One region of the Dehalobacter sp. TeCB1 genome, then DNA from elsewhere that is predicted to be linked to it. Evidence: riboswitches for the same ligand, from Rfam matches in the RefSeq annotation. Region 1 holds a riboswitch; each other region holds the start of a gene.
What was found. A riboswitch is a leader RNA that binds a small molecule or an ion and turns the genes downstream of it on or off. The one in region 1 is predicted to bind cyclic di-GMP.
Positions count from the first base shown of each region.

Region 2: it holds a riboswitch for cyclic di-GMP, as region 1 does, so the genes downstream of both, A7D23_RS09545 (VirD4-like conjugal transfer protein, CD1115 family) here and A7D23_RS14140 (DUF5667 domain-containing protein) in region 1, are expected to answer to the same signal.
Region 3: it holds a riboswitch for cyclic di-GMP, as region 1 does, so the genes downstream of both, A7D23_RS01520 (HD domain-containing phosphohydrolase) here and A7D23_RS14140 (DUF5667 domain-containing protein) in region 1, are expected to answer to the same signal.

Region 1 covers NZ_MCHF01000065.1:162,580-165,864, forward strand. The annotation lists gene A7D23_RS14135 (cell wall-binding repeat-containing protein) at 9-1,715, shown strand; cyclic di-GMP riboswitch class I at 1,903-1,987, shown strand; gene A7D23_RS14140 (DUF5667 domain-containing protein) at 2,001-3,188, shown strand.
Region 2 covers NZ_MCHF01000035.1:4,453-7,737, forward strand. The annotation lists gene mobP3 (MobP3 family relaxase) at 1-1,488, shown strand, start outside; cyclic di-GMP riboswitch class I at 1,608-1,692, shown strand; gene A7D23_RS09545 (VirD4-like conjugal transfer protein, CD1115 family) at 1,756-3,285, shown strand, end outside.
Region 3 covers NZ_MCHF01000005.1:112,815-116,099, forward strand. The annotation lists gene A7D23_RS01510 (pentapeptide repeat-containing protein) at 1-639, opposite strand, end outside; gene A7D23_RS01515 (DUF3795 domain-containing protein) at 703-1,281, opposite strand; cyclic di-GMP riboswitch class I at 1,606-1,691, shown strand; gene A7D23_RS01520 (HD domain-containing phosphohydrolase) at 1,787-2,848, shown strand; gene A7D23_RS01525 (CoA-binding protein) at 2,909-3,285, opposite strand, start outside.

The sequences.
Region 1 (3,285 bases):
TAATAGACATGATGGATATAAAGAATAGGAGAAGACCGAACTTAAGTCCTGGATGGGTGAGGAAAGGTAATACCGAAGCAGGAAATTCAGGGATGGGAGATGTCAGGTTACGAAGCAAAAGTAAGAGAAGTAAAAGGAAAGCAATAATTCAGAGCGTGACTGTTCTTTTTATAATTCTGACCCTGACTTTCTCTGGAAACATACAGGCTTTTGCTGTGATTACCGGTACGGAATTAGGCGGTTTAGCTTTCCAGACATCCAGTGACAGTAATATACTTATCGGTGAGACCACAAACATAAAACTATATCTGTATAATCTCAACGGGGGAAGTTTTTCCGGAAATATCACAGCTTATAGTACTGATACAAGCGGTAATAACATCGGATATTATTCCGCTTCCGGAAGCAGTGGGAATTATACGCTTAACAATGTAACGTTCAATACAACCGGCATCTATTATCTCTATCTTTATGACAGTAGCGGGTATTACGCTGTGGGGGTATTGACCGTATCCAAACCCGTGATCACAATAACCGGTGATGCGCTAAAATATAAAAAATCTTTAATTACCGGAACATTGAAAGACAATAATGGAAAATTGCTTGCAAAAAAAACGATCACCCTGGACGGCAGCGATGCAGGGATAGACAATACAATAAGCTGTACAACAGCCTTAGATGGGACTTACTCTGTTTATGTAACACCTAGTAAAGAAGGAACAATTAAGTTTTTGTTCAACGGATATGAAATCGGAACTCTCGTGGCAGGAGCTTCTTATTCTCAGGATGTACGAATCGGGGGCTCTGCTAGTAACAATCAGGACTTATCAATCAGCGTTGCCGAAGCAGGATGGTCATCCGCCTCCACCGTAATTGTCACGCGCGACGATAGTCTGGCGGATGCCTTAGCTTCGGTACCATTATCTAAAAAATATGATGCACCAATCCTGATGAATCCGTCATCACAGTTGGATAGCAGAATATCGTCGCAGATATCCGCTTTAGGTGCAACAAAAGTTATCATAATCGGCGGATACAGTGCAATATCCCAGAACATTGAAACAGCGCTTCAGACTGCGGGCTATACAGTCAGCCGGATCAGCGGGTCGAACCGCTATGAAACTTCCGTTAATATTGCTTCGTGGATAGGTTCTGCCAATACAATCTATTTAGCCTATGGTCAGGGTGAACCGGATGCCTTGGCAGCAAGTACCTTTGCCGCAGCTAAAGGTTATCCGATTTTGCTTACGGACAAAGATAAAATTCCGGCTGTGACCCAAGCACAGCTTTTGAGCCTTAATCCATCTAAAGTTATCCTTCTCGGCGGAGAAAGTGTCATCAGCTCTTCCGTAGAATCTGCGCTGAACAAGAACTATGTCGTCGAACGGCTGGGAGGTACTGACCGCTACGCTACTGAATGGGCGATTTTGAGGAGCCTTTTCACGGATCAGTCCCAAATCTATTTTTGTTCTGCCCTTGCTTCTTCCAAAGACGTGACCTCCGGGAAACCAAAAGCCGATGCCCTTCTGGCAGCCGCCCTCGCCGCTAAAAATGACGCAATCATCGTAGCCGTTCCGCAGAACTATCTACCGTCATCGCTGCAGTATTTCTTGACCTACAACCGCGGCTATATCGCCAGAGCCAGTATCGTCGGCAACAGTTCGTCAATCAGTACGAGCCTGGAGAAACAGATTGAAGATCTCATGACTTTGTAAATAAATTCGTCTTGTTAATCCACCAATGTCAAGCATTTACAGAAGTGTCCGTAAGGGCACTTCTTTGTTTCTAAAAGCTTCCATGCTTTTTATGAGACGAAAGTCTCATTTTTTGTACCCCATTGGTCTGAAAAAGGACCCAAAACATTGAACTTCTAAAATATCTATACTATAATGACCACAGCCAAAACGATAATGGCAAATCCGTCGAAAGACGGAGACGCAAAGCCACGGGTCTAAAGCCGCAAGGTTATGACAGCCGGGTTACCGAAAGGGGTAGATAGAATGATCCATAAAAAGATTCTGGTTTCGATTCTCTGTGTCCTTTTAATTATTGCGGTCGCACCTTCTTGTGTTTTTGCTGATCCAACCGCCACAGATTCAACCACAGTGGATACTACGCCAACTGACCCTAGCGTAACGGATTCCACGGCAACAGATCCGACGAATGAGGTAGCTGTTGAAGATGAAGCCGGTGTAACGCCGGACAGCTGGCTCTATTCAATCGAACAGATGATCGAAAGTGTCCAGGTTGCTGTGACTTTCTCTGATGAAGGAAGAGCGGAACTGCTCGTTGAGTTTGCCAATGAGAGGCTGGCCGAAGCGGAAATCATGTCCGAGGAAAACCAGCTGGATTTGATGGAACAGGTTCTGCAAGCCTACTCGGATACGATAAAGAAAGCCAACTTTCAGGTTCAACAGATCATTGAAGATACCGAAGCAGCTGACGGAACGAATACTACGGGTACAGATACTACCACTGCCGAAGAAACCACTGCAGCTTCCATCGAAGTAACAACTACTGATGAGACAGCCACGGATGAAACGGCGGCAGTTGACACAGAAGAAAATACCGTCATCAGCAATCTACTCGCCAGCATTGAACTTGTCCAAAGTGATGCCGACAAGATCGTCCTTAAAATCACCGGAGGTCTGACAGAAGAACAGGCCGAAATCATGCAGAATATCATCCAAGCCGAAGTTCAGAACACCATTGCCATGAAAGCTTATGTGGCTGCGAAAGTAGCCTATGCTGAAGCTGTGCAGGAATTTGCAGCAGCCAAGGCGGAATTGGGACAGGCCCGTGCTTCAGGTGATGAGGCTGCCATCGCAGCCGCTCTGGAAAAAGTAACACAGGCTCAAGCATATAAAAATGACATGCAGGACCTCAGAAAAGATGTTCAGAAAATCAAAGTAGAGACGAACAAAGAAACGAAGGAAGCCTTGAAAGAGCAAGCCAAAATTATGAAGGAATACAAGAAAACCATTAGGGAACAAGCCGTGAGCGACCAGGAAGATAGCCTGGAAGCAGGGGACGAACAGGATGCAACAGTTGCAGACGATCAGAATGCCACAGCCGATGACCAGTCTACTTCGGATGAAACAAAAGTCGATGCACAGACCGTTCAGAACACGGTCATAAATACCTCTTCAAATAACGGGAATAACGGTAAAGGGCAAGGAAAAAGATAGGACTTTATATTTTCGATAACTGAGAATCATTCAAATCACATTAAATACCTCCTTAGAAGAAACAGACAGCTATCAGGCAGACAAAGTGCCAGGGCTG
Region 2 (3,285 bases), on a different contig from region 1:
GATGCAAACGTGACTTTAGGTTATATAGATAAAGCTCCAGAGGGCCTTTTGACACTTGATTCTCTAAAGGAAACTATTCAGAAGGAGATTGTCAACCAAGAGGCCGACAAAGTATATGAAAGACTTAAGTATTTATTGGAATCTAAAGATGAATCCTTGGAAAAAATAGTAAAGCACTTCATTGTCGAGGATTCAACCGGGAATTTATCTTGTACCGAAGAAGGGCAATTTCTTGGAAAAAGTCTTAATAGATTTGATAAATTTATTAAGAGTGAGACAGGAAGCGAATTATTAGAGTCTCTTAAAGGGTTATCCGATGAGGAAGCAGTTCCCTTGATGGGTAATTTTAAGGAGCAATATGAGAAAGGCTATATTATTCGGGATGAATCCGGAAGTTTGATAATCAATCCTGTCTATCGGGATATAAAGGACTTACTTTATCAGGTTTATAAAGAAGGTGGGAGTTTGAATAAGGCAGCATTAAAAGGTATTCTACATAAAAATATGTTCAATCTGGAAGCACAAAGAACTTTTAAATATTTAATCAGGAGATTAGATAACCTTAAAAAGGGTAATTATTTGACCGGCGCAAAGGGAGAATATAAATTAAATGCTACCGGTATAGAAAAAAGACAAGATTTATTAATTCCTCAAAGAAATCTCTTACGGAAAAGTCTCACATATTTAAAGCAGCTTGGCTTAATAACGCAAACAGGCATGAGTTATCAGGTGACCGAACGTTACTATAAATATATGAAAGACGTTGCAATAAGTAAAAAAGATAAGACAGTGAGAACGAGTAATCTTCCGAATGACATTGTTAAACTTATTGATCGGACACAAAATAAATTGGATGTAGGAAAGATTGAACGTAATAACAACAGAATGTTAACGGGGAAGTATCTCAACAATGCGTATGCTGAAGTAGAGACTAATTATCAAAGTATTAGGTCTTTCTGTAATGTTCAGGATATTGTAGATAAACCAATTAAGAATCTGGCTACAATCTTATTGGTATCCGGAATTGGGTTTGAGCAGGTTAAAGAAATGCTTCATAGTTGGAATATTAGATCGAATTCTAATATAAACACGGAGCTAATTAATGATATCTCAGATGAAGCATATGAGAAATACTTAGAAAATAAACAGTGGGGCAAATCAACAGTTATTTCTACTAAGGAATGGAAGGAAACTTTTTTGGCACTTGGAGTACAGGATAAAGATATTCCTAAGTGGATGTATAAAGGGGAGAATTGGGAAACATTTAACCAGCATGGCATCGGAGCAGCTACGATGGCAAATGATTTATGGAAAAGTGTATGGAGAGAGTTAGAAAAACAAAGAATGCAGCAAGAAGCTCAAGCTGAATTTATGAAGGATCGGATGAGTAAGCAATTAGGGCTTAGAAATAAAGAAGCCGAAATAGAAAAAATTAGGAAAAGTAAGGATAGAAGCGCATTATTTAGAGAAGATGAGTTAGAACGCTAATATCTTGAGTATAAGGCCAAATCTGCGTTTGTAAATTTGTAGCAATTTGGTAAATAATGATAATAAGTTTTATATTATTTTGATTACGTTTTGTAATCAACCTAACAGAATACAAGCCTTTCAGTTAATAGCAAACTTGGCGAAAGCCAGGGACGCAAAACTTCGGGTCTAAGGTGGAAACACTATGATAGCCGAGTCGCCTAGAGGGTTATTTTATTTTCAGGCGTTGCTATTGGCAACGCTATTTCTATTTCAAGGAGGTAAATTTTGGCTACTCTATCTAATAAAGAAATTGATAAATCAATTAGAATACGAACAATATCAGTTATCGTTGTTATTATATTGGACGTTTTACTTTTACCTTGGATTATTAAATTTCCTTCTTTTTTTGTTAAGGATTTCGTTAATGCCCCAACACTATGGTTTAATTACGGATTGGTAAGAGCTATTAAAGATCTCTTTTCTCAGCCTGATTATTTAAAACTATTTTTGTTTCTGCAACTTCCTGTTTCTGCTTTTATAATTTGGATAACCTGGAATGTGGATCGTTTAAAAAAGAAAAACAGGATAAAAGACGGGATCGGGGGGCCGGAACCTGCCGGGACCGGGCAACATGGTACAAGCCGGTGGCAAAACAAAAATGAAATGGATGAGACTGTAAATGTTTGGTACACCGAAATGCCTTTAAATAATAAGGGTGGAATAGTTTTCGGTATGGAAAAATCAAAAGGTGGGAAAGAAAAGGTATGGTTGAATAAAGAGGATCGTCATACGCTGATTCTAGGGGCAACTCGATCCGGAAAAGATAGGAAAATCCTGATGCCTACTATTTGGGAACTTGCAAAAGCCGGGGAAAGCATGATAATAGGTGATCCAAAAGGTGAAAGCTACATAACCACAAGAGATTATTTACAAAGTAAAGGTTATAAAGTCATTGCTCTCAATCTTCGAGATCCAGCTTTAGGAAATCAGTGGAATATGTTAAATCAAGTAAATAAAGCAGTTGATAATAATGATATTGCCAAGGCTTCAGAACTGGCTTGGAATATTTCAAATATTATTGGCAAACAAAACTTCGGCAAAGGGGATCAGCCTATCTGGCAAAATGGTCAAGAAAGTGCCCTGGCAGCATTAATTCTTTTAACGGCTTTTAATAGTGAGTTTAAATTTCAGAGGCATATGGCAACGGTATATCATTTATTGGCTTTATATGGACAACCGGTTATAACTCCTAACGGTTTTGAATTCGTTCCATTATTGGAATATATGAATCGATTACCAATAAAACATCCGGCAAAGGCAGCCTTCGCGGTGGCTTCTATTGCTCCTTATAAAATGAGGGCGAGTTTTTTTACTACAGTATTATCGAGTTTAAGACTTTTCACAGATCCTAATATTGCTGATATGACAGCAAAGCAAGACCATGAATTTGCAGATATTGGGATCGAAAAAACGGCTGTATTCTTAATTATACCAGACGAAATCAGTACAAGAGACGTTCTTGCAACTCTATATATTGACCAGGTATATCAATCTTTAGTAGAGCTTGCTAACCAACGTGGGGGAAGAATTCCAAGACGTGTAAATATAATTTTGAATGAATTTGGTAATTTGCCTCCAATACCAGACTTTGATAAAAAGCTTACCGTTGCCGGTGGCCGTGGGATTAGATTCACTCTAGCCATTCAGGATATTACTCAAATTAAGAAGCTTTATAAGGAAAATGCCCAAACAATCACGGGTAACTGCCATGATTGGATATATTTAAAAACTGCCGATGTAGATACAGCGAAACTT
Region 3 (3,285 bases), on a different contig from region 1:
ATCCGTTTTCCGGAGATCTGCAGCAATCAGACTGCTCCTGCGCTTAAAGGTCTTCCGAATCCCGGCCTGAATATTCCGCTCCTGACAAACAGAAACACGGACCAGTTCACTTGTTTGAAGCAGCAGGGTATTTACTCCGGTACGATATAAGGGCACATCCATTTTCAGAAGCTCACCCGGGCTGAGCAGTGTCAGCCGTTCCGTCTCTTCCCGCAGGGTACGAAGCGCCTCATGAACTGAATGAGCCGGCTGTAATGTCTCTGCTTCTGTCAAATACCAGAGCATCTCCTGAAGCTGCCGAATGACAAGGAAAACCTCAAACATTTGCTCCCGGAATTCCGGTGATCGCCGCCAGTCTCTGCCACCGTAACTGAGCTTGGATACTTTTGGCCCTGCGCCAAAACAATCAAATGCCATGCAGCCTTTCAGGCCCAGTCCCTGAAGATCTTGATATATACTGCAGCGAAAATTTTCCTGCAGCTTCCGACAAGGCTGACCGGCCTCTTTATCGTTTGGAAAGCCTTCCGAAGCTGAAAAATACAGCGCGGTGCAGCACAATCCGAAGCAGTTCTCGCAGTCAGCTCTCAGACTGCATCTTTGCTCAGTAAAAATGTCTATTGGTTCACGAATTCCAGACAATGTTTGATCCTCCAAAACAAAGAACATTTGATTTACCCCAGAAATGATGCTTGAATAGCTTGTCTAATCCTTTTTCGCCTTTCTAAGAACCAGTTGAATATTCAGGCGATCGGCTTCCGCTTTCAGCAAGCGGACGGCTTCTTCAGCACTGCCCTTGCAGTTGGTCTGATCCATATGATGGATCTTATCCATCATATTGTTCAAGACGGAAAGCGGCAGCAGGTTGACCGCCAGACAATAAAATCCCTTTAATTTGCCGTCATTGTAATTCGCGATTAGTTCGCCTAAAATTTTGTGTTTTTCCGTCAGTCCTTCAAGATAATTTTGAAGGTCCATTTTAGCCTTGGCTTGGTCCTGCAACACATTTTGATAGGATATAAAAGAATCGCCCTCGCTTGGAGCCTGATACCTCTCACATGGATAGACACTGCATTCAAAACAGTATTCAACATTTTCATGCTTTTTATTACAGGTAATTACGGCACAGGAAGGATGCTTCAAAAAAAAGTCCGGACCCCCGCAGCCGGGGCACTTTGAAGAACCGTCCGTATGAAAACGCGGACAAAGACAGCAATTCAATCCGCATAATGAAAAGTCGGCGCATTTCCGCCTGTATTCTTTACTTACCATTGATTTGACCATTGCATACATCTCCTGATAGCAATGTTTGATAAAAATCAGAGTTCAACCCGTGCAGAACAGTTCTCCGCAACTCTGTACTTCACGATCTTGCTTATTAACGCATACGGAATAGGCTTATTTAACGGGAATTGTACCGATCCACACGCGTATAAACATCATTAATTAGTTATACGAATTTAAGCGGATTCCTCTGCTAAACCAAGAAACATTGATCATTTGGCGCCAAAATAAAGAATATTTTTTCGAATAACCCCTGTAGAACCTGAAAGGGATGTGCTACAATAGTTCTGTGACCGAAATATCAATCGAATAGGGATACAGGAGCAACGACAATGGCAAACTTGGTGAAAGCCAGGGACGCAAAGCTATGGGTCTTCCAGAATAATTCTGATGACTGCCAGGCTACCGAATCCGCTCAGGTTTGTTTTGAATGTCGCCATGCAATCTGCTGGTGATTTTTTTGTTGCTTCAGCCAGCACTGATTTATCGGAAAGGAAGATTACAATTGCGTCAGGTAAGTGTAAACCGGCTTCAAAAGGGAGACGTGTTGGGACGAACCATTTTCTCGCATAACGGCCGTTCATTGCTTGGGAAAGGAATCACGCTGACCCAGCCATATATCGACCGGTTAAAAGAACTGGGCATTAGTATTGTCTATGTGGACGATGACGAAACGAAGGATATCGTTATTGAGGATGTTATTTCCGAGGAAAACAGGCGGGAGGCAATGAACTCCATTGAACATTCAGCGGAAGCGGTACGAATCGGTAAAGATCTCAATGGTTTTCAGGTAAAAAAGACAGTAAACAACATCATCGGGGACGTCCTGTTTCAAGAAAAGATATTTCTGAGCCTGACAGATATGCGGAGCTATGACAATCAAGTTTATGCGCATTCAGTCAGTGTTTGTGTCCTTGCGACCATTTTGGGCAAAGCTTTGGGACTGGATAAAGATACCCTGGAGGCACTGGCGGTAGGGGCTTTGCTTCACGATATCGGGACTGTCAAGCTGCCAAAAGAGCTTGTCGCCAAACGTGAGGCCTTTACTCCGAAGGAAAATGACCTATATAAGACGCACACTGTACATGGATTTGAAATACTTCGGAACAAACCGGAATTGAACTTATTGAGTGCGCATATTGCTTTGCAGCATCACGAATGGTTGAACGGAAACGGCTATCCCCGGAAGCTGTCCGGCCGGCACCTCCATATCCTGGCTCAAATCGTCGGGCTGGCCGACTTCTATGATAATCTGGTCAATGATGGCCCGGGCCACTCCCGGATCGTCCCGCATGAAGCCTGTGAAATTGTAATGGGATGTGCAAACAAACTATTCTCCCAGCAGTTGGTTGTAACGTTCTTAAAGCATGTTGCAGCCTATCCGACCGGCTGTACCGTTAAGCTCAATACAGGTGAAGTTGGGATTGTGGTTGACCAGAATAAAAGTTTGCCGATGCGCCCGATTATCAGGATATTAATCGCTGACAAAGGGTTGGCCCATGTCCGGGCTAAGGAATATAACCTTGTCGAAGATCTTACAACCTTTATTGTTTCCATTGTCGAGTGAAGCTGATCCATTTCTTGAAAAAAAACGCCGGCTCAAATGTTTTTTGAGCCGGCTAATCTATTATTTCGGAAGTTTTCCAAACACCTTCAATACGGACCGGTGGAATGAATGAGGAAACGATGGTTCTGCAAACATTAGGACGCATTGGTCATGGATGACGTTTATCTGATTTTCCGTACAATAGTCTATAGCCTCTTTAGATTCAGCCCCCTGCTGAATCCAGATATGCTTGACTCCAGCTTCTACCGCGTCCCTAACGACCTTATTGGTTTGGTCAGGAGGGACGACGATCACTGCGCCGTCGGCTTTCTGCGGTAAAGACTGAAGGTTCTCATAGCAGATCTCGCCGTCAATACTGTCCATATTGGGATTTACGGCAAAAACATTATACCCTCTCTTCTTTAACGTTCTATACAGCCTACGCGAGAACTTCTTTT